4 regions of the Bradyrhizobium sp. USDA 376 genome follow, and region 1 is predicted to be linked to each of the others. Evidence: predicted binding sites of a transcription regulator. Region 1 holds the regulator's gene; each other region holds the start of a gene.

What was found. Region 1 encodes LexA, which represses DNA repair genes until DNA is damaged. Its sites were predicted from a motif close to TGTTCNNNNTGTGTTCNG; they were not measured.
Region 2: a site for LexA is predicted at 2,886-2,903, ahead of uvrA (excinuclease ABC subunit UvrA). Genes of this name have one in related genera too.
Region 3: a site for LexA is predicted at 3,279-3,296, ahead of recA (recombinase RecA). Genes of this name have one in related genera too.
Region 4: a site for LexA is predicted at 3,479-3,496, ahead of ruvC (crossover junction endodeoxyribonuclease RuvC). Genes of this name have one in related genera too.

Annotation. Positions count from the first base shown of each region.
Region 1 covers NZ_JBSSGN010000001.1:6,779,679-6,785,116, reverse strand. Annotated here, with positions in the region: gene ACVJ19_RS31570 (ComEC/Rec2 family competence protein) at 1-1,344, shown strand, start outside; gene ACVJ19_RS31565 (GAF domain-containing protein) at 1,354-2,295, opposite strand; gene ACVJ19_RS31560 (hypothetical protein) at 2,519-2,950, opposite strand; gene ACVJ19_RS31555 (hypothetical protein) at 3,141-3,344, opposite strand; gene lexA (transcriptional repressor LexA) at 3,514-4,215, opposite strand; gene ACVJ19_RS31545 (molybdopterin molybdotransferase MoeA) at 4,391-5,438, opposite strand, start outside.
Region 2 covers NZ_JBSSGN010000001.1:6,643,918-6,649,355, forward strand. Annotated here, with positions in the region: gene ACVJ19_RS30910 (outer membrane protein) at 142-903, shown strand; gene ACVJ19_RS30915 (outer membrane protein) at 1,138-1,806, shown strand; gene ACVJ19_RS30920 (outer membrane protein) at 2,042-2,731, shown strand; gene uvrA (excinuclease ABC subunit UvrA) at 3,000-5,438, shown strand, end outside.
Region 3 covers NZ_JBSSGN010000001.1:7,741,781-7,747,218, reverse strand. Annotated here, with positions in the region: gene ACVJ19_RS36475 (PepSY domain-containing protein) at 1,997-2,260, opposite strand; gene ACVJ19_RS36470 (hypothetical protein) at 2,882-3,079, opposite strand; gene recA (recombinase RecA) at 3,388-4,476, shown strand; gene ACVJ19_RS36460 (hypothetical protein) at 4,582-5,438, shown strand, end outside.
Region 4 covers NZ_JBSSGN010000001.1:519,172-524,609, forward strand. Annotated here, with positions in the region: gene ACVJ19_RS02265 (metallophosphoesterase) at 1-187, opposite strand, end outside; gene ACVJ19_RS02270 (DUF6869 domain-containing protein) at 292-1,161, opposite strand; gene ruvB (Holliday junction branch migration DNA helicase RuvB) at 1,255-2,286, opposite strand; gene ruvA (Holliday junction branch migration protein RuvA) at 2,307-2,924, opposite strand; gene ruvC (crossover junction endodeoxyribonuclease RuvC) at 2,921-3,448, opposite strand; gene ACVJ19_RS02290 (YebC/PmpR family DNA-binding transcriptional regulator) at 3,692-4,438, opposite strand; gene ACVJ19_RS02295 (methyl-accepting chemotaxis protein) at 4,658-5,438, shown strand, end outside.

The DNA.
Region 1 (5,438 bases):
GTCGTGTTCTTTGCGGTGCGCGCGCTGCTGGCCCTGGTCCCGGGGCTGGCGGTCGGCTTCCCCATCAAGAAATGGTCGGCGGCCGCGGCGCTGGTTGCGGCGGCGTTTTATCTTCTGCTCTCGGGCGCGGAGGTCGCGACGCAACGCTCGTTCTTCATGACCGCGGTGGTGCTGATCGCGGTCATGGTCGATCGCCGCGCCATCACGTTCCGCACGCTGGCGGTGGCCGCGCTGATCGTGCTCGCGGTCGCGCCGGAGGCGCTGGTGCATCCCAGTTTTCAGATGTCGTTTGCGGCAACGCTCGGGCTTGTGGCGCTGGTGCAGATCGGTATGCCGAACCTGTTTGCCTCGCCTGAGCATTCCGCGACCGCGCGCATCGCGCTGTGGGGCGGCCGTGAGATTGCGATGCTGTTCCTGGCCTCGCTGATCGCGGGGCTAGCGACCACGCCCTATGCCGCCTTCCACTTCCACCGCGTCACGCCGTATGGCGTGCTCGCCAATCTCGGCGCGATGCCGGTGGTCTCGGCGCTGGTGATGCCCGCGGGGCTGCTCGGCCTGCTCGCTGCTCCCTTCGGGCTCGACGGCGTGTTCTGGTGGCTGATGGGAATCGGCATCGACTGGATGGTCGCGGTGTCGCGCTGGGTGGCGGCACTGCCGGGCGCGGTTGGGCGTATCCCGGCGTTCGGCATCGCGCCGCTGATCGCGGCCAGTCTCGGCATCATTGTCATGGGCCTCTTGCGCACACCATTGCGCTGGTCAGGCGGGCTGGTGCTGCTGGCGGCGATCCTCTGGGGTCTGTCGGCGCGGCCGCCGGATATCCTGATCGCCGGGGACGGCGCGAGCGTCGCGGTGCGGGGCAGGGACGGGCGCCTGCACATGATCCGGGCGAACAAGGACAGTTTCCTGTTGAGGGAGTGGCTGGCTGCCGACGCCGATCCGCGCGACGCGGGCAGCCCCTCGCTGGCCGACGGCGTGTCGTGTGACGAAGCCGGCTGCGTGACGCCGCTCGCCGACGGACGGCTGGTCGCGCTGGCCTTGCGCATCGATGCGCTGGCGGACGATTGCAGCCGCGCCGCGCTGGTGGTGGCGGCCCGGCCCGCTCCGCCGGATTGTGCTGCGATGCTGGTGGACCGGCCGCGTCTCGCCGCGCAGGGAGCGCTCGCGCTGACGCGGCGGGGCGACGGCTTTGCGGTCCAGGCGGTGAAGGCAAGAGGCGCTGACCGCCCGTGGGCGCCGGCCATCGCAGGCGAGGGTGATTACGGCGCGAGCCTTGCGCCGCCGCCCGCGGCTCCCCGCAACCGCGATGCGACGCCGTCCGAGGCGGACATGCAGGCTGAGGATTGAGCCGACTGACTACAGGTACCAGGCCAGCACGGCGTCGAGCCCGGCGCTCCCGATCACCGGCAAGGCCACCATCTGGCTCAGCCCGGACGCGCGGGCCTCGGTGGCCGCGATCGATTTGTCATGCGCGAGATCATCGTTGAGGGCGGGCATCCCGGTGGCCCAGGCGCCGCCGATGCTGCCGTCCCCCCTGGTGATGGGCTTGTCCGCATAGAGCGCGGCCAGATCGGTCTGGGCGCTGCAATCCCCGGCGCGGAAGACCAGCGCAGAACGGGTCTCATCCGGCACCCAGATCTCGAAGCGCCGCGCGATCGGCGTCGCCTGCGCGGAGAGGAAGGTCAGCACCCAGCTCTGGTCGGTGCCGGTCCGGTAGGGCACGCCGACGCCGAGATTGATCCCGACCTCGGCGGCGTCTTCCCAGCGCAGAAAGCTCTTGGCGTTGTGCAGGTCCTTGATGATCAGCGGCAGGCCGGCTTTCCAGGTGCGTCCAGGCAGGCCGAAGCCGCGCGGAAACCTGGTGTGGCGCGAGTTGAACTCGAACATGTCGGCGGTGCCATAGTAGCCGTCGACGAGGCCCATCTCATGGGAGGTATCGGGGTCGTTGTGCCAGAGCTCGATCGCGCCGACATGCGCGTCGTCGTCGCCGCAGAACAGCACCATCACGGCTTGCAGGAATTCACCTGAGAACACCGGCACCGCCACCCCGCAGGTCAGGCCCGCCGCGAGCGCCTGGTCGGTCCGCCTGAAGTAGGAGTTGGCGAATTTGGTGAGGATGACGGGGTGGCCGGAAGCCCAGGCCTTGCCGGGAAGCCCCTCATCCCGACCGAAGCGCAGCTCTTCACTTGCGGCCTTGAACGCGGACACCCCTTCGCCATAGAGGCCGCCGCCGAATTCCAGCCGCATCCGCGTCCGGTCGGGCACCCAGAGTTCAACGACGCGAATGAAGGTCTTCATCGAACGTGTCCGCTGCCTCAAGCCTTCTGGCAGCATCGGCCATTTGCCTGCGGAACGGACGTTCAAAATTCAGGCAGGGCAGCGCAAACTTCGTGCGACGGAGAACTGCGGGGGGTGATCGGCGAAAGCATTTTCGAAGATGCAAGCCGCACCCCATCGCCGGCCGCGGCCGGCGATGGCGATTTCAATCCTGGCCCCGACCCGCGAGCCGGGGGCAGCTACGTCAGCCGATCGGCAGGCGCGTGATCGTCGGCCTGTCGGCGATGATCTGCGGCTTGTGCTCGCGCTCGCCCAACGGCTGGGTCACCGGCAATTGCAGCACGGTTGCGCGCTGGCCTTCGACGAGCTGAGTCACCAGCACGTATTTGCCGTCGGGAAATTCGATCGCATCATGATGGCGATCCGGAATGTGCGGATCGATCTTGCCGAACTTGCCGACACGGGAGTTGATGGTGCGCGTCCAGATCCAGCGATTGTCGTAACGGACGTTGTCGGCGAAAGCGAGCTCCGTTCCCGGCAGCAGGCAAACCGCGACCGACATGTCGGCTTCGGAGGCGAAGCCACGCGTCGAGGTGCCGCGGAAGGTTGTCGTGACGATCGTCTCTCCGACTTCGGCGGGACGCGTCGCGACGGCGTGCAGGCTGTAGTCACACATCGGGGTGCTCCTCATTCGAAGATAGCAACCCACGTCTCTTTTCGAGGCGCAGGCCTCTATCAGAGTGGAAGCATACAACGGTCTGCTTGGTTGTGGGCAAATCTGCGGCTTTGGGTCCGCACGTCGCCATCACAATATCTTTTTCAGATGCACGAGGAACAAACCCCCGTGCATTGGGCGTGCTTCTTCTTCAGCGGCCAGCAGGTGCCGACCAGCCCGAATACGGCCAGGCGGGTTGCGACGGCTGTGCAACGGCGCCGCGTGCGTTGCGGAATTGCTCGCTCGTCGTCGCCGGCTCCGTCTTGCGGACATGATGCGAGCGCGCGGCGACGGCCGGTGACGCCGCCGCTGCGATCAGCGCCATCGTGACGATGCTCAAGACGATTTTGCGCATGGTTGTCTCCTCGGTTTCTCAAAGGCCCGCAAAGCGATGCGTGCTTTGCGCGGCGTGCCGAGGATCTAGCGCGGGAGAGGTGGCCGGATAATCTGTGCAGAACCAGAAAGACTATCCAGCCGGAGCGGACAATCATCCGCTCCAACGCGTGTCAAATCGCGATGTCAGCTCAGTACTTCCGGTACAGGCCGATCAGCTTGCCCTGAATCTTCACCCGGTTGGGCGGCAGGATGCGGACCTCATAGGCGGCGTTGGCGGGCTCGAGCGCGATCGACGCGCCGCGGCGGCGGAAGCGCTTCAGCGTCGCTTCCTCGTCGTCGATCAGCGCCACCACGATGTCGCCGGTGTCGGCGCTCTCGTTGCGCTGGATCAGCGCCATGTCGCCGTCGAGGATGCCGGCTTCCACCATCGAATCGCCGCGCACCTCGAGCGCGTAGTGCTCGCCGGCGCCGAGCATGTCAGGCGGTACGCTGATGGTGTGGCTGCGGGTCTGCAGCGCCTCGATCGGCGTGCCGGCCGCGATACGGCCCATGACGGGCACGGCGACGGGACGCTCACCTTCGTCAGCGGACGGGCTGGACGTCGTGCGCACCTTGCCGAGATTGCCTTCGATGACGCTCGGCGTGAAGCCGCGGCGGTTGCCGGCAGCCGCCTGGAGCTCGGGCAGCTTGATGACCTCGATCGCACGGGCACGGTTGGGCAGGCGCCGGATGAAGCCGCGCTCCTCGAGTGCGGTGATCAGGCGATGGATGCCTGATTTGGAGCGCAGGTCGAGCGCGTCCTTCATCTCGTCGAAGGAGGGCGGCACGCCGCTTTCCTTCAGACGCTCGCTGATGAATCGCAGAAGCTCGTATTGTTTGCGCGTTAACATCTCGACCAAATCCCCCGGTTGATGTCGTTCGATTCCGAGACGCTGGGTTCAGCGATAAGTCGCTGCATGCTCGAAACAAATCATGAACGGACACTATATGTTCGATACATGTTCCGCAACTGCTTAATTTACCGTGAACAAGGCAAAGTTCGCGGAACGCGTGTGGCCGTGCAGCTCAGACGGGCAGGCGCAGCACCTCGCAAGGCGAGCCGGCGTCGGCCTTCGGCGCGAACGGCGCGCGCACGAGAAGTACCTGTGCCGCAGCGAGATTCGCAAGCAGTGAGGAATCCTGATGATTGACGGGAAGGGCGATCAGCGTGCCGTCGTCGCGCATTTCCAGGCGCGCGCGGAGATAATCCTCGCGCTGGTCGTTGGCATCGAGGTCGCGGCCAAGCACGGCGTGCTCGCGGCGATGGTGAATCACGGTGCGGCCCGACAGCGCGCGAATCAACGGCACCATGAACAGGAAAGCACAGACGTAGGATGACACGGGATTGCCGGGCAGGCCGATCACGCGCATCGTGCCGAGCCGCCCGTGCATCATCGGCTTGCCCGGCCGCATCGCGATCTTCCAGAACGACATCGCGATCCCCTCGGCCTTGAGCGCCTGCTGGACCAGATCGTGGTCGCCGACCGAGGCGCCGCCGGTCGTGATCAGGATGTCGGCGCCGCTCTCGCGGGCCCGGCGGATCCCGGCGGTGGTGGCTTCCAGCGTATCGGCGGCCACGCCGAGGTCGACGGTATCGGCGCCCTCCTGGCGGGCGAGTGCGTGCAGGGCATAGCCGTTGGAATAGACGATCTGGGCGGGGCCGGGTGTCGCGCCCGGCATCACCAGTTCGTCGCCGGTGGCGAGGATGGCGACCTTCGGACGGCGCTGGACGGGAAGGTGCGGATGATTCATCCCGGCAGCGAGCGCCAGGTCGCGGTCGGTGAGCCGGGTTCCCCTGCGCAGCAGCACGTCGCCCTCGGCAAAGTCGACCCCGGCGCGCCGGATGTGCCGTCCTGGAATCGCTGCTTCCTTGATCGTGATGCGCTTGCCGTCCGCGACCGTATCCTCCTGGATCACGACCGCGTCCGCGCCGGCGGGGACGACGCCGCCGGTGAAGATCCGGACCGCTTCGCCGGCGCCGACCGACCCGGCAAACGGCCGCCCGGCCGCGACCTCGCCGATGACCATCAGCCGGGAATCGATCGTCGCCGCATCGGCCGCACGCACGGCATAG
Region 2 (5,438 bases), 140 kb from region 1:
CCTGCGACTGTTGCATTTCGGAGACGGACTCTGCCTGCCGCTTAGGCTACGGTTGCCTTGGAATTGAGTTCATATGGGCGTCGCGCCTGATCGGCCGCTTCGGGGACCCTCAAGAAGCGGACCTTACCCGGGGAGACTGCAATGAATAAGATTTTGATTGGTACAATCGGTGCTGTGGCGTTGGGCCTGTCGGCTCCCGCAAGCGCGGCGGATATGGCGGCGCGTCCCTACACCAAGGCTCCGCCCCCGATGGTCGCGACCATCTACGACTGGAGCGGTTTCTACATCGGCATCAACGGGGGCTGGGGCTCAAGCCGCAATTGCTGGGACTTCGTGACACCGGTCACCGGTACGCTGATCGATGACGGCTGCCATAACGCAACGGGCGGCACAGTCGGTGGTCAGGTCGGCTATCGCTGGCAGTCGGCCAATTGGGTGTTTGGTGTGGAAGGCCAAGGCAACTGGGCTGACTTCAGTGGAAGAAACATCAGCCCGACCGCGCCAGGTCAGCAGAACCGTACGCGGGTCGAAGCCTTCGGCTTGATTACCGGTCAGGTCGGTTATGCCTGGAATAACGTTTTGGTCTACGTAAAGGGCGGCGGCGCCGTAGTGGACGACAAATACGACCTCATCGTCGCGCCGGGCTTTGTGGGTGCTGGCACGACCTTCGGTTCGGCCAACGGAACACGCTGGGGCGGAACGGTCGGCGCGGGAGTCGAATTTGGCTTCGCCCCGAACTGGTCGGTGGGCTTCGAGTACGATCACATCTTCCTCGGCACCCGAAACGTCGACTTCACCTTCGGCGGAGCCTTCGTTCAGACCGAACGCGTCAGTCAGGACGTCGATCTCGCCCTCATCCGCGTGAACTACCGTTGGGGCGGCCCGGCGATCGCCAGGTACTGATCGCAAGCATAGTCTCTTCTGACGAAAGGCCGGCCTCGCGCCGGCCTTTTTGCTGTGTGCGAGCCAAGGGAGCAATCAGTCAGCGATTATGACGTTTTGTAACTGTTGTGGCTTTTCGGGTACACAACTTGCGGCTTCGTTGGTGTAAGCACGACGCCAGTTGGACCACGGCGTCCGATGCCCTTCCGTTCACGGAAGGCAACAACAGAAACTGGGACTGGGATTTAGTTGAAAATGAAGAAGGTTTTGTTGGCTTCGGCCTGTTTGTTCGCTCTGGCTGCCCCTGCGTCGGCAGCTGATCTCGCGGCCCGCCCGTACACCAAGGCTCCGGTCGCTGTGGCCTCGGTCTACAACTGGACCGGCTTCTACCTCGGTATCGTCGGTGGCGGCGCCTGGCAGGCCGACTCCGATCCGAAGATGAAGGGTGGCTTCGTCGGCGGCACCGCCGGCTACAACTGGCAGACCGGCAATGTCGTGTTCGGCCTCGAGGCCGACGCTTCCTGGGCCGACGTCAGCGCCTCGGCAACCGCGTTTGGCATCACCGCGACCTCCAAGACCGATGCACTCGGCACCGTGCGCGGCCGCATCGGCTGGGCAGTCAACAACGTCCTGTTCTACGGCACGGGCGGCTACGCTTGGATCGACAACAAGCTCAGCGCCAGCGCGCTCGGCGTGACGATCTCCGACAGCAAGTTCCACTCGGGCTGGACCGTCGGTGCGGGCGTCGAGGCGTTCTTCGCTCCGCAGTGGTCGGTCAAGGGCGAGTACCTCTATCGCAGCCTCGGCAGCGAAACCTATTTCGGAAACATCGGCGTTCCCGTGGCTTCCGGCTCGCTCAACTTCCACACCGTGCAGGTCGGCGTGAATTATCACTTCGGCGGCCCGATCGTCGCGAAGTACTAAGCTTCGTCTCCGACGCTACCAGCGTTACGAAAGGCCGGCCTCGCGCCGGCCTTTTTGTTGTCTTCGCGCGCGGCAATATATGCCAGCCCGCCACTCACGTTTTCGGCGAGATGTGGCTCCCCGGTGACACAACCTTAGGCTTCGATGGTGTAAAGCAATGACATCAGTTGGGTCATAGGCTCCGCTGCTCTTCCTCTGCGGAAGGCAACAAAGAGAAACGGTACTGGGGAATCAGATGAAGAAGATTTTGCTGGCTTCGGCCAGCCTGTTCGTACTCAGCGCGTTGACACCCGCCTCGGCGGCCGATCTTGCGGCCCGCCCCTACACCAAGGCGCCGGTGGCTGTGGCCTCGGTCTACAACTGGACCGGATTCTATCTCGGTATCGTCGGCGGCGGCGCCTGGGAAAACGCCTCGGGTGACCCGAAGATGAAGGGTGGCTTCGTGGGCGGCACCGCGGGCTACAACTGGCAGACCGGCAACGTCGTGTTCGGCGTCGAGGCCGATGGCTCCTGGGCTGACGTGAATGCCTCGGCCACCGTTCCTGTTCTTGGCATCCCCGTCACAACCACCTTCCGCACCGATGCGATGGGCACCGTGCGCGGCCGCATCGGCTGGGCCGTCAACAACGTCCTGTTCTACGGCACCGGTGGTTACGCCTGGATCGACAACAAGATCACCGTCTCCGCACTGGGCGTGTCCGTGTCGGACAGCAAGTGGCATTCCGGCTGGACCGTCGGTGCGGGCGTCGAGGCATTCTTCGCTCCGCAGTGGTCGGTCAAGGGCGAATACCTCTATCGCAGCCTCGGCAGCGAGAACTACTTCTCGAACCTCGGCGTTCCGCTGGCGTCCGGCACGCTCAACTTCCACACCGTGCAGGTCGGCGTGAACTATCACTTCGGCGGCCCGGTGGTTGCGAGGTACTGAGCCCTGCTCCATCCGCGTTACGAAAGGCCGGCCTCGTGCCGGCCTTTTTGTTTGGCGGACCTTCCAGAGCAGTTCCGCGCTCTCCTGCTGCCAGATGCCGCCAGCGCGCCAACATTCCGTTGACGATTCGCAACTCCCTCTGGAAATCCGTCTCCGTTCTTCCTACGTTCGCTGCCATACCCATCGGCGCCGATCCCGGTTCCGGGCGACACGCGCCTTTTTTGTTGGCGCGATCGCGCACCTTTGGGCTTCCTTGAGGGCAACTCGGATGGATGAAGTGATCAGGGCGAAGCGCCAACAACAGAACGCGGGCTCGAGCCTGCGCGCAATTACGATCCGCGGCGCGCGCGAGCACAACCTCAAGAACATCGACGTCGAGATTCCCCGCGACAAGCTGGTGGTGTTCACCGGTCTCTCCGGCTCCGGCAAATCCTCGCTCGCCTTCGACACCATTTATGCCGAGGGCCAGCGCCGCTACGTCGAGTCGCTGTCGGCCTATGCCCGCCAGTTCCTGGAGATGATGCAGAAGCCCGATGTCGACCAGATCGACGGCCTCTCGCCGGCGATCTCGATCGAGCAGAAGACGACATCGAAGAACCCGCGCTCGACCGTCGGCACCGTCACCGAAATCTACGATTACATGCGCCTGCTCTGGGCGCGCGTCGGCGTGCCCTATTCGCCGGCCACGGGCCTGCCGATCGAGAGCCAGACCGTCTCGCAGATGGTCGACCGCGTGCTGGCGCTGCCCGAGGGCACGCGCCTCTATCTGCTCGCGCCGGTCGTGCGCGGCCGCAAGGGCGAGTACCGGAAAGAGCTCGCCGAATGGCTCAAGAAGGGCTTCCAGCGCGTCAAGATCGACGGCACCTTCCATGAGCTGGCGGAAGCACCGACGCTCGACAAGAAATTCCCGCATGACATCGACGTCGTGGTCGACCGCATCGTGGTGCGTGCCGACATCGGCCAGCGCCTCGCCGAAAGCTTTGAGACGGCGCTGAAGCTCGCCGAGGGCCTCGCCGTCATCGAGTTCGCCGACGCGCCGGCCGCCGCGCCTGCGGAAGAGAAAAAGAAGACGGCAAAAATCCACGACAAGAGTGGCCCCGAGCGCATCCTGTTCTCGGAAAAGTTCGCCTGCCCCGTCTCCGGCTTCACCATCCCCGAGATCGAGCCGCGCCTGTTCTCGTTCAACAACCCCTATGGCGCCTGCCCCGCCTGCGGCGGCCTCGGCGTCGAGCAGCATGTCGACGAGGATCTCGTCATCCCCGACAAGGAGCTGTCCTTGCGCAAGGGCGCGATCGCGCCCTGGGCCAAGTCATCCTCGCCCTATTACGAGCAGACGCTGACCGCGCTCGGCAAGCACTACAAGTTCACCCTCGACACCAAGTGGAAGGACCTCGCCAAGAAGACCAAGGATGCCATCCTCTACGGCTCCGGCGAGGACGAGATCAAGTTCTCCTACCAGGACGGCGTGCGCTCCTACGACACCAAGAAGCCGTTCGAGGGCGTCATCACCAACATCAATCGCCGCTACCGCGAAACGGAAAGCGAGTGGGCCCGCGAAGAGCTGGCGAAGTATTTTCACGACGTGCCCTGCGAGGGCTGCAAAGGCTTCCGCCTGAAGCCCGAGGCGCTCTGCGTCAAGGTCGGCGGCAAGCACATCGGGGAGATCTCGGAGCTGTCGGTCAAGCGCGCCGGCGAGTGGTTCGAGACCGTGCCGGAGGCGCTGAACAAGCAGCAGAACGAGATCGCCGGCCGCATCCTCAAGGAAATCCGCGAGCGCCTGACCTTCCTGCTCGACGTCGGCCTCAACTACCTCACCCTCTCCCGCTCCTCCGGCACGCTGTCCGGCGGCGAGAGCCAGCGCATTCGTCTGGCGTCGCAGATCGGCTCGGGGCTGACGGGCGTGCTCTATGTGCTCGACGAGCCCTCGATCGGCCTGCACCAGCGCGACAACGCCCGCCTGCTCGATACGCTGAAGCGCCTGCGCGACCTCGGCAACACCGTGGTCGTGGTCGAGCATGACGAGGATGCCATCCGGCTTGCCGACTACGTGCTCGACATCGGCCCCGGCGCCGGCATGCATGGCGGCAACATCGTCGCCGAGGGCACGCCCGCCGAGATCATGCGCAACCCGAAATCGCTCACCGGCAAGTATCTCACCGGCGAGCTCGAGGTCGAGGTGCCGGAGCGGCGTCCGCCGAACCATCGCCGCACCATCAAGGTGGTGAACGCGCGCGGCAATAACCTCAAGAACGTCACGGCCGAGATTCCGCTCGGCCTGTTCACCTGCGTCACCGGCGTCTCCGGCGGCGGCAAGTCGACGCTCCTGATCGATACGCTCTACCGCGCCATCGCCCGCAAGCTGAACAACGCCAGCGAAGGCGCCGCGCCGCACGACCGCATCGAGGGCCTCGAGCATATCGACAAGATCATCGACATCGACCAGTCGCCGATCGGCCGCACCCCGCGCTCCAATCCAGCGACCTACACCGGCGCCTTCACGCCGATCCGCGAATGGTTTGCCGGCCTACCCGAGGCGAAAGCGCGCGGCTACGAGCCCGGCCGCTTCTCCTTCAACGTCAAGGGCGGCCGCTGCGAGGCCTGCCAGGGCGACGGCGTCATCAAGATCGAGATGCACTTCCTGCCCGACGTCTACGTCACCTGCGACGTCTGCAAGGGCAAGCGCTACAACCGCGAGACACTGGAAGTC
Region 3 (5,438 bases), 960 kb from region 1:
TCATTTGTCCCGTGACAGGGCAGGCCGTCTTCACCGGATTGAATACGGAGACCGTTGTGTTCGAAACGCTTCCGGCCATCGAAATACCTATCAAGTGCCCGCGCTGCGGCCAGACGCATCGCTGGAAGCCGAAGGACGCTTGGGTGTCTCAGCCGAGCGATCCAACGCGGCATTAGCGAAGTAGGCACATGCGAGGGCTCAAATACTGATAGGTCATGCCACAGGGGTTTGTGACGCAATCACCCATGGCCAAGCAGCAATAGAATCCCCGCCAGCAACATCGTCACGAACACAGCCGGTACAACGATCCAGGAAGTCTCGTTTTTCATGGTGCGCATGGTTTCACGCCTTGCACCCGTGCCGCTACCTATACCTGGGGATATCAGGACAATGCGGGATTCAACTCGGGCACTTGGGACAGTGGCGCCGATCTCGAGGATTATCTCGAGCTACTTTGGCGCAAGTCCAAGCGCCACGCCGACAAGACTGCTGCCGAGCGCTACGGCCGCAATCAGATGAGAAATGAAGAGGCCGCCAACCGAGGCGGCCTTGCGAGGAAGTCAATGAGCAGGACAGCGTTGAAATGGACGCTGCTCGGCAGCGTTCGTTGTCTACTTGTTGCCGACGCTCATTGACCTCACGGATGACGGCGGGACCAAGCCCGTTCGGGTCATATGATGGGCGATGATCCCAGGCCTCGCCGCGTGGTTGGTCATAACCCGCAAGAGGTCGTCTGCAAATCCGGACTCTCACAAGTTCTAAACAGGATACCGGGCGTCAAATACGTGCTGTCCTATTGGGATCGCGGCGATTTGAAATGAGGACGGGAACGTTTGCGCGATTGCCAAGTTTTCCCGATGCCCTTCCCCAAAGGGCGACACCCCAAGCGGGCCCCAGCTCATCGCCCCCCAACCCTGCGAGCTGGGGCCTTCTTTTTGGTGCTTTCCTAATTGGGACACCCGCGATTTGAAAATGAGGACAGGAACGTGTCTCGCCTTGTCTGTGGGGATACGGCAATCGTCGAGCCGAGGTGAGGCCAGATTTCGAGAGCGGTAAGCCCTCGCAGTTCGCGAGCTCAAACGCCCGTTAGCGCCCGGCACCGGACCGCGCTGCACAAAAGGAGATGTTTCGCGTGCAGGTTGACATATGATAGTGCGGGAACTTTCGGCAATTGTGTATCTTGCGCGTATCGCCATTTATGCCGTATCGCCGTTTATTACGTCCTCGGTCTGAGGAGCTGTCGTTGAACCGGGAATTAAAGGAATTCTGCAGGCTCGAACGCGCTTGCAGAGAGCACGCGGCCATCGCTTCCCTCGATCTTGAGCGTGAAGGTCTTCTTGCGGTGGCGGAGTATTATCGGAAAGCTATTGAAGCCCTTCAACGCCGCCCCACAGGGCGCAGCCGCGCGTAAATTTTCTCGGTGCCTTCCTGATTAGGACAATACGGACGGTCCCCCCAGCTGAGGTCATTTTGCGTTTGAGCACCCGCAGAGGCGGATTAGGACAGTCCGAAATGAGTGCCTCTTCCGAGCAATCGTTATTCTCGGTCAGCCGTCGTAAAATCTGGTGGTCTCCGGGCTTCAGCCTGCCCAAGCCTGCACCCGGAGGACAGGCAACTCCGGGGCCACGGCCGCCAAGCCCAGACCCGGAGCGCAGGCGGCCCCGCCACGCCGGTTGCGGGGCCGCGGCTCCTCGCAGAGCAGCCCCCAAAATCGGGTGCTGTCCTCATCAGGACACCCGAGACGGCAAATCAGGACACTGCAAATCCGGGGTAGGTCGGTTGCTCAATCGCTAGTTACCCGGCGCCGATGCAAGTTGTTGCGCCTGGGCTAGCGTCAGCCTTGGCTGGCCCAGCACCTTTGGCCTCAACTCGGCCAACCCCCGAGTTGGGGCCGTTTTTGGACACCCGCAAAGGCGGATCAGGACACCGGCTCATCTTCGGATGTGACGGGGGCAAGTACGGACAGTGGGCGCCAACTGAGGCGGCCTGACTACTCCTAGCGATCGGGCCGTGCAGACATGATCTCGCCCGTCCTGGGGTCGGCGTGAAACTTCATTTTCTGGCCATCCTTGATGCCTTCGCCTTCCCATCGACCGTCGTCGGCTTCAATTTTGCTAACCAGCGTAAAGCCCGCCTTGAGAACCTTCTCGACGACTTGCTGGATTGGCATCCAGTCCGCCCCCGGTTGTTCGGCGCGCGCGAAGTCTACCGAACCCGCCGATAGCACCACCGCGAGAACAACAGGTGCAATCCTATCCATGCGGGACCTCCTTGCGGCTGGGGGACCAACTGGTTTTGCGGCATTGTGGAATAGAGGACACTCCCAAATTCAACTTAGGGCAGTGAGGGGCAAATACGGACAGTACCGCGCCCCGGGTACTGTCCTAAATAGGACAGCCCATTTCGACGGCCTCTTCTTTGAATATAAACGGCCCCAATTGGGGGCCGCCAACCCGCTGATGGGGTTTTCCTCCAGCAGTCTGGGGGGCACCTTTCGTGCTGGGGGCATCGTAGAGATGCGCTGCTAGGCGGATAGTTCCTCAGCCGCTTAGACTGGTACCCAGCCATGAAAGAGGCCGCCACGGGAGGCGGCCTCGCGCTTTTCTCAAGTGGGTGTCTAGTTCATCACGGCATGCAGAAAGCTAATTAGGCACCTCGAAATTCAACTTAGGACACTAGGGGTCAAATACGGACAGCGCCAGTAGATGCTCCAAAATGAAAGAGGCCGCCAACTGAGGCGGCCTTTCTCCTACAGATTGAAATACAGCATATACGCTAGGACGGTCGAGAAGGCGCTTAGTCCTATGATAGCAATTTTCAAAACTAGGTCGGCTGCCAAGTACACCTCCCTCGGTTTGCAAATCACCAAGAATCATACGCCTTACTTCGGTGGCTGCAATCCGGGAGAGGAAAGCCATTCATCAATATGGGCGGTGATATCGGCTGCGTGGGCCTTTCTCAAAAGGTCTTCACGTTCCGCGCCCGGAGGCAATTGTTCTGCCTTTTTCCTTGCTAGCCTAGCTTCCTCGATAAGCCGTTCGCCTAGCGCTCTATCCTGTTTGAACCGGTGGCGTTTCATGAACGTCCTCCCGACATGAATCTGCTTCGCTTAAAACGCTCCCATAGGCCTGCGCGTTCCGATGGTGGAACCCTACACCCTGTGTTCGTTTAGCGGAACACCCTCGTTCGCAATCCGTTTCTTGAAATCCAAATTAGGACACTCCCAAAATCAACTTAGGACACTAGGGGTCAAATACGGACAGTACCCAAAACCGCAAAAGAACATATTGCGAACCTAGAACAAATGGGGTACATTGTTTTTATCGCCGGCCCGCCTCTCAATCGTTTGTCCCCCTAGCGAATCCTCGCCATAAGGAGCACGACCCAATGTCCGCCACTGCGCTGCGTATCGTCGAAGGATCTTCTATGGACAAGAGTAAAGCCCTGGCTGCCGCGCTCTCTCAGATCGAGCGCCAGTTCGGCAAGGGATCGGTGATGAAGCTCGGCAAGAGCGACCGCTCCATGGACATCGAGGCGGTGTCCTCCGGCTCGCTCGGGCTCGATATCGCGCTCGGCATCGGCGGCCTGCCCAAGGGGCGCATCGTCGAGATCTACGGGCCGGAATCCTCGGGCAAGACCACCCTGGCGCTGCATACGGTGGCGGAAGCGCAGAAGAAGGGCGGCATTTGCGCCTTCATCGACGCCGAGCATGCGCTCGACCCGGTCTATGCGCGCAAGCTGGGCGTCAACATCGACGAGCTGCTGATCTCGCAGCCCGACACCGGCGAGCAGGCTCTGGAAATCTGCGACACGCTGGTGCGCTCGGGTGCGGTGGACGTGCTGGTGGTCGATTCGGTTGCGGCGCTGGTGCCGAAGGCCGAGCTCGAAGGCGAGATGGGTGATGCGCTGCCGGGCCTGCAGGCTCGTCTGATGAGCCAGGCGCTGCGCAAGCTGACCGCGTCCATCAACAAGTCCAATACCATGGTGATCTTCATCAACCAGATCCGCATGAAGATCGGTGTGATGTACGGATCGCCCGAAACCACGACCGGCGGCAACGCGCTGAAGTTCTATGCCTCCGTCCGTCTCGACATCCGCCGCATCGGCGCGATCAAGGAGCGTGACGAAGTGGTCGGCAACACCACGCGCGTCAAGGTGGTGAAGAACAAGCTGGCGCCGCCCTTCAAGCAGGTCGAGTTCGACATCATGTACGGCGAGGGCGTTTCCAAGATGGGCGAGATCCTCGATCTCGGTGTCAAGGCCGGCATCGTCGAGAAGTCCGGCGCCTGGTTCTCCTATGACAGCCAGCGCCTCGGCCAGGGCCGCGAGAACTCGAAAGCGTTTTTGAAGGCCAACCCCGACATCACCGCCAAGATCGAAACCTCGATCCGCCAGAACTCCGGCCTGATCTCCGAGCAGATTTTGGCCGGCACGCCCGAGAGCGACGCCGATGGCGAGGAGCCGGCGGAAGAGTAAGCCTTAACGCGAAGAGTTTTTCGCGAGGAGCGGGCGCTGAGGACGTTGAGTTGCCGACGTCTTCGGTGCCCGTTTCGTTTTGCGTTGCGTTGATCAGGTGGTGTGATGAAGCGTCTGATCCTGACCAGCTCGTCCGGCTTTGATCTCGGGAAATCGGGACTGGCGGAAATTGTTGTTCTGTTCTCTTTTCGCTTCCAGTGGGGTCGCCTGCCTTCACCTGAGGTGCTTGCAGCCTATTTTGCTGCACGTTCGGAGGCTGTTCCGCCTGGGGATCACTGGTCAGACTGGGGCATCCATTGGCCTCGCGCCATCAGGGATCGCAAAGACCTATCCTTCGTCGATTTTTGCGAACTGTACGATGTGATCGAACTCTGGTTCGATCCGAGTCCAGAAGATCAGTTGCAGCTCATTTGGTTGCTCGATTACCTCAGCTCTCATTCAGGCCCCGCGCAAAGACTCAGACTGCGCCTGGTGACGGACGATCTGATTATGATGAGAGCCGAAGAACTGGGAAAGTCCGCATCGCATATTCCGGTCTTTGTTGTCACCGTAAGGGAGTTTGAGGCTGCCAGAATGGCATGGCAGGCCTATCGTGCACCGACACCTGAGGCGTGCGTCGATCTTCTTCACGGCGATCTGAGTGCGTTGTTGATGCTGCGGCCAGCATTGCTCAATCTGCTGGCAGAGCTGCCGGCGCCCTTGACGGGCCTGGGCGCGACTGAGACGCGCTTTCTGGAGCTTCTTTCCAGAGGATTTGCAAACACAAACGCCTTGTTTCATCTACGCTCGCAACGGCGCACATATGTATTCCGTGAATTCGAGTTGGGTTCGTTGCTTGAGGGGCTCGCGCTCGGCCCCAAGCCCGCAGTGGCCGGTTTGGGCGACGAGCTGCGCACAATCGACCCTAAGAATTTGCGAGCTCGGCACGAAGTCTATCTCCGCAGCCGTCTTTCGTTGACCGA
Region 4 (5,438 bases), 6.3 Mb from region 1:
AGGCATGGATGTCGGCGATCGCGGCAATCTTCAGCGGAAAATCCGCCGGCCATTGCCGCGGGGTCGGATGATAGCGGGTGACGCGGAGCCGCAGCATCGGTTCGACGCCGACACCGTAGGCCGCGCTCGATACGCCGAGGGCTGACAAGGCCCCGATGGACCGGATGAAACGACGCCGTGTGATCATGGAAGCCCGATGGTGATGCAGCTTCTTGATGCGGTCCGATTGGAGCGGAATTGGGGTAGGCTCGTGCAGACCGTCTGCATCTGCGTGCAGAGGCCTGCACAAACCTACCAGCGGCTCTCGCCGACCAGCGCATCCAGCCGCGTCTTCAGCTCGTCGGACGCCCGGTAATACCAGACACCGCCGAGCAGATCACGAAAACGTTCGTTGATCCTGGCCTCGCGCTCGATGCGGTCGATCGTGCCGGCGCTGATCACGTCCTCGAGAGGCCCCGCGGCCAGCAGTGCCAGCAGCACCGGATTGGACTCGATCTTCAGGATCTCCAGGATCAGATCGATCATCCTATCGGGATCGTCCTCGCGCAGGTCGCGCTCGAAATCCATGATCGTGAACAGATTGCCATCCTGGTCGCGCTCGGACCTCGAATATTGCTCGACCCAGGCGCGGGCGAGCTCGGAAACCGACATGCTGGCGCAATCGAGTGGCTCGCGCGGCGTGCGCTGCGCCAGATGATCGGCCTGCCAGGCCTCGCTGTCGGCGATGCGCGCGATGCGGGGCATCAAGGGGTCGTCGGGACCGCCATGCACGCCGCCGAGCAGCCAGCGCAGCCGGTCATTGTGCGCGGCTTCGCGCTCGATCCGCGCGATCACGTCCGGGCCGTGCGCATAGAGCAGCGCCAGCAGGAACTTGTCGTTGAGCTGCATCACCGTAGACTTGTCGGCCTCCGTCTTCAGCACCTCCAGCACGAGATCGAGCGCGGCCTGCGGCAGGCGATGCGGCAGATGGTCGAAATAGAGTTTGATGGCCCAGATGCTGCCGGCCTGGTCGCGCCGGCTGACGCGCTGAAGCGCACACCACATCGACGCCAGTTCGCCGAGCGGCAGGGAATCGAGGAATGCCTCGGTCTCGTCGGGCGTACGCAGTTGCGGCGCCGCCGCGACGGTCTCGAGCAATCCGCTATTGTCCGCTGGCGCCATTCCTTCCCACTCCAATCCATCCGCGGCGATCCCGTTCGCCGCGCGTTCGGATTAGTGATGGAATGAAACCGCCGGGTTCATCGGCTGCGGCGATCAGTCGTCGCTTTCGTCGGTGCCGAACAGGCCGAACTGTGCCGCATCGCGATTGGGCTCGGCGAGACCGAGATGGCGGAAAGCGTGCGAGGTGAGCAGGCGGCCGCGCGGAGTACGCTGGAGATAGCCGCACTGGATCAGATAGGGCTCGATGATGTCCTCGATCGCATCGCGCGGCTCGGACAGCGCCGCGGCCATCGTCTCGACGCCGACGGGACCGCCGCCATAGTTGAGCGCGATGGTCGAGAGATAGCGCCGGTCCATGGCATCCAGGCCCGCGGCGTCCACCTCGAGTGCGCTCAATGCATGATCGGCGATCTTGCGGTCGATCGAGGCGGCATCGGCGGCCGAGGCAAAATCGCGCACGCGACGCAGCAGCCGCCCTGCGATACGCGGCGTACCGCGGGCGCGGCGCGCGATCTCGTTGGCGCCGTCCGCGCTCATGCCGACATTGAGCACGCGTGCGCCGCGGCTGACGATGCTCTCGAGCTCCTCGATCGTGTAGAAATTGAGCCGGACCGGAATGCCGAAGCGGTCGCGCAAGGGGTTGGTGAGCAGGCCGGCGCGCGTGGTGGCGCCGACGAGGGTGAATTTCGACAGCTCGATCTTCACCGAGCGCGCCGCCGGGCCCTCGCCGATGATGAGGTCGAGCTGAAAATCCTCCATCGCGGGATAGAGCACTTCCTCGACCGCCGGGCTCAGGCGATGGATCTCGTCGATGAAAAGCACGTCGCGCTCTTCGAGATTGGTGAGCAGCGCGGCGAGATCGCCGGCCTTGGCGATCACCGGGCCCGACGTCGCACGAAAGCCGACGCCGAGCTCCTTGGCCACGATCTGCGCCAGCGTGGTCTTGCCGAGGCCGGGGGGACCTACGAACAGCACATGATCCAGCGCCTCGCCGCGCTTGCGCGCCGCCTCGATGAAGATCGAGAGGTTCTTGCGCGCCTGCTGCTGGCCGACGAAATCGGACAGCGATTGCGGGCGCAGCGCGGTGTCGCCGACATCATCGCTGCGGCGCTCGGGCGAGACCATGCGATTGGCCTTGGGATCGCTCACTTCGCCAGTTCCTTCAGGCCGAGGCGAATGAGCTGCGCCGTCTCGGCGCCTTCACCCGCGCTGCGCGAGGCCGACGCAATCGCCGCGGCGGCCTGCGGCTGGCCATAACCGAGATTGACCAGCGCGGAGATCGCATCCGCCACCGGGCGCGGCGCGCGCTGGTCGTCGACGGCGCCGGCGAGATGCACGACGGCCGGATCGACATTGGCGAAGGCCGGCGCCTTGTCCTTCAATTCGGTGACGATGCGCTCGGCGACCTTGGGGCCGACGCCGGGCGTCCGCGACACCGCGGCCTTGTCGCGCAGCGCGATGGCATTGGCGAGATCGGAAGGCTGTAGCGTGCCGAGCACGGCGAGCGCGACCTTGGCACCGACGCCCTGCACGGTCTGCAGCAGGCGAAACCATTCGCGCTCCTGGTCGGTACGGAAGCCGAACAGCTTTATTTGATCCTCGCGGACGTAAGTCTCGATCGACAGCACGGCGGCTTCGCCGGGCGAAGGCAGATGTTGCAGCGTGCGCGACGAGCAGTGCACCTGGTAACCGACGCCGCCGACGTCGAGGATGACGAAATCCTCGCCGTAGGTATCGATCAGGCCCTTGAGCTTGCCGATCATAGTCCCGCCACCTTCAGCCGGAGCGCCGTGCTCTGGCGGTGATGGGCGTGGGTGATGGCGATGGCGAGTGCGTCGGCAGCATCAGCGGACGGCGGCTCGGCTTTCGGCAGCAATATCTTCAGCATCATCGCGATCTGTTGCTTGTCGGCGTGGCCGGCGCCGACCACCGTCTTCTTGACCTGGTTCGGCGCGTATTCGGCGACACTGATGCCGAACATTGCGGGCGCCAGCATGGCGACGCCGCGGGCCTGGCCGAGCTTCAGCGTCGCAACGCCGTCCTTGTTGACGAACGTCTGCTCGACCGCGGCTTCCATCGGCTGGTGATTGGACAGGACGGACGCGAGCCCTTCATGGATCGCGAGCAGCCGGCTCGACAAGGGCAGATCGTCCGGCGGTTCCACCGAGCCGCAGGCGACGTAGATCAGGCGATTGCCCTCAGCCTCGATCACGCCCCAGCCGGTGCGGCGCAGGCCGGGGTCGATGCCGAGGATGCGAACGGGGCCACGAATCGGGAGCGCAGTCATGGGCCAGTGATAGCGGCTGGCCGCTGGAAGCGAAACAGAAACAGAACGAAAGTAACAGGGGAAGTGGCTCTTCGCCTCTCCCCGCTTGCGGGGAGAGGCCGGAATACGCGCTGAAAGCGCGAATTCCGGGTGAGGGGGACTCTCCGCGAATCCGACTGTCCCCGAGTACGTGGAGAGAGCCCCTCACCCCAACCCTCTCCCCGCAAGAGCGGGGCGAGGGAGCACACCGCCCGAGCGGACCTACTACCCGCCCATCTTCGCAACAAGCGCGTCCGACACCTCGAAATTGGCGTAGACGTTCTGGACGTCGTCGTGCTCGTTGAGCAGATCCATCAGCTTGAGCAGCTTCTCGCCGGTTTCGTCGTCGACCGCGACCGTGTTCTGCGGCTTCCAGATCAGCGCGGCCTTGCGCGGCTCGCCGAACTTGGCTTCCAGCGCCTTGGCGACGTCGCGATAGCTTTCGGTCGAGGCGTAGATCTCGTGGCCGCCTTCGCCGGAGATCACGTCATCGGCGCCGGCCTCGATCGCGGCATCCAGCACCGCGTCATCGGAAGCGACACTGCGGTCATATTCGATGATGCCGGTGCGGTCGAACATGAAGGAGACCGAGCCGGTTTCGCCGAGATTTCCGCCCGACTTGGTGAAGAAGGAGCGGATGTCGGAGGCGGCGCGGTTGCGGTTGTCGGTCAGCGCCTCGACGATGACGGCGACGCCGCCGGGGCCATAGCCCTCGTAGCGGATCTCGTCATAGTTCTCGCCGTCGCTGCCGAGCGCCTTCTTGATGGCGCGCTCGATATTGTCCTTCGGCATGTTCTCCTGGCGCGCGGCGATCACGGCGGCGCGCAGGCGCGGATTCATGGCGGGGTCGGGCGTGCCGAGCTTGGCGGCGACGGTGATTTCCCGCGCCAGCTTGCCGAACAGTTTCGACTTCTGCGCATCCTGCCGCCCCTTGCGGTGCATGATGTTCTTGAATTGGGAATGTCCGGCCATGCGTGGTCTCTTGAGGAATAGTCAGCCAAAGGTGAGCGTGGGAAGCGCGGCCTTATAGGCCGCCAACCCACCGGAATCAAAGGGGCCCTGAGGCTTCAAGGTAGCACTGTAAAGATAGCCACCGTAACGGCCCGTGCCCAGATGTCGGGCATTGTTAACCCTGATTTCATTCCGGGCTGCGAAAATAGCGTCCGCCCGCCCGCCGACAAGAGAGACCTCATGGCATTCGAACTGTTTCGGAAGCGTCTGCCGGATATGGCTGCGCCGGCAGCCGCCCCGCAGGCTGCGCAGCCGGCGGCCATTTCCGAGCCCGTCCCGGCCAATGAGGGCGATTCGGCCAGGGAAATCCTGGAACTGCTGGAACTCGAGCTCGGGGCCATGATCCGCCAGCTCGAGCGCGCCGCCAATTCGGTGGCCGGCGGGGCGGAAGCGACCGCCACGACGCTTGCCGCCATTCGCGACCGCACCGACGCCCTGACCGGCCGCACCAACGCCGCCCAATCGACCGCCTCCACCTTCGCCCATGCCGCCGACAAGTTCACCCAGTCCGCGCAAGGCATCGGCGCGCAGGTCCGCGCGGCCGGCAAGCTCGCCGACGAGGCCAGCGCCGCGGCGCAGGAAGCGCGCGCCAATGTCGATCGCTTGCGGGAGTCCTCCGCCGCGATCGGCAACGTTGTCAATCTGATCGCACAGATCGCGCGGCAGACGACGCTGCTCGCGCTCAACTCGACCATCGAGGCCGCGCGCGCAGGCGCCGCCGGCAAGGGATTTGCGGTGGTCGCGACCGAAGTGAAGGCGCTCGCGGTGCAGACCCAGGGCGCGACGGAGGAGATCACAAAAAAGATCGACGCGCTGCAGCGCGATGCCGCGGGCTCGGCCGATGCCGTGCACCGCATCTCGCAGGCGATCGAGGCGATCCGCCCGGTGTTCGAGACCGTCAACGGCGCGGTGGCCGAGCAGAACGCCACCACGAGCGAGGTCTCCGGCAATGCCGCCAGCG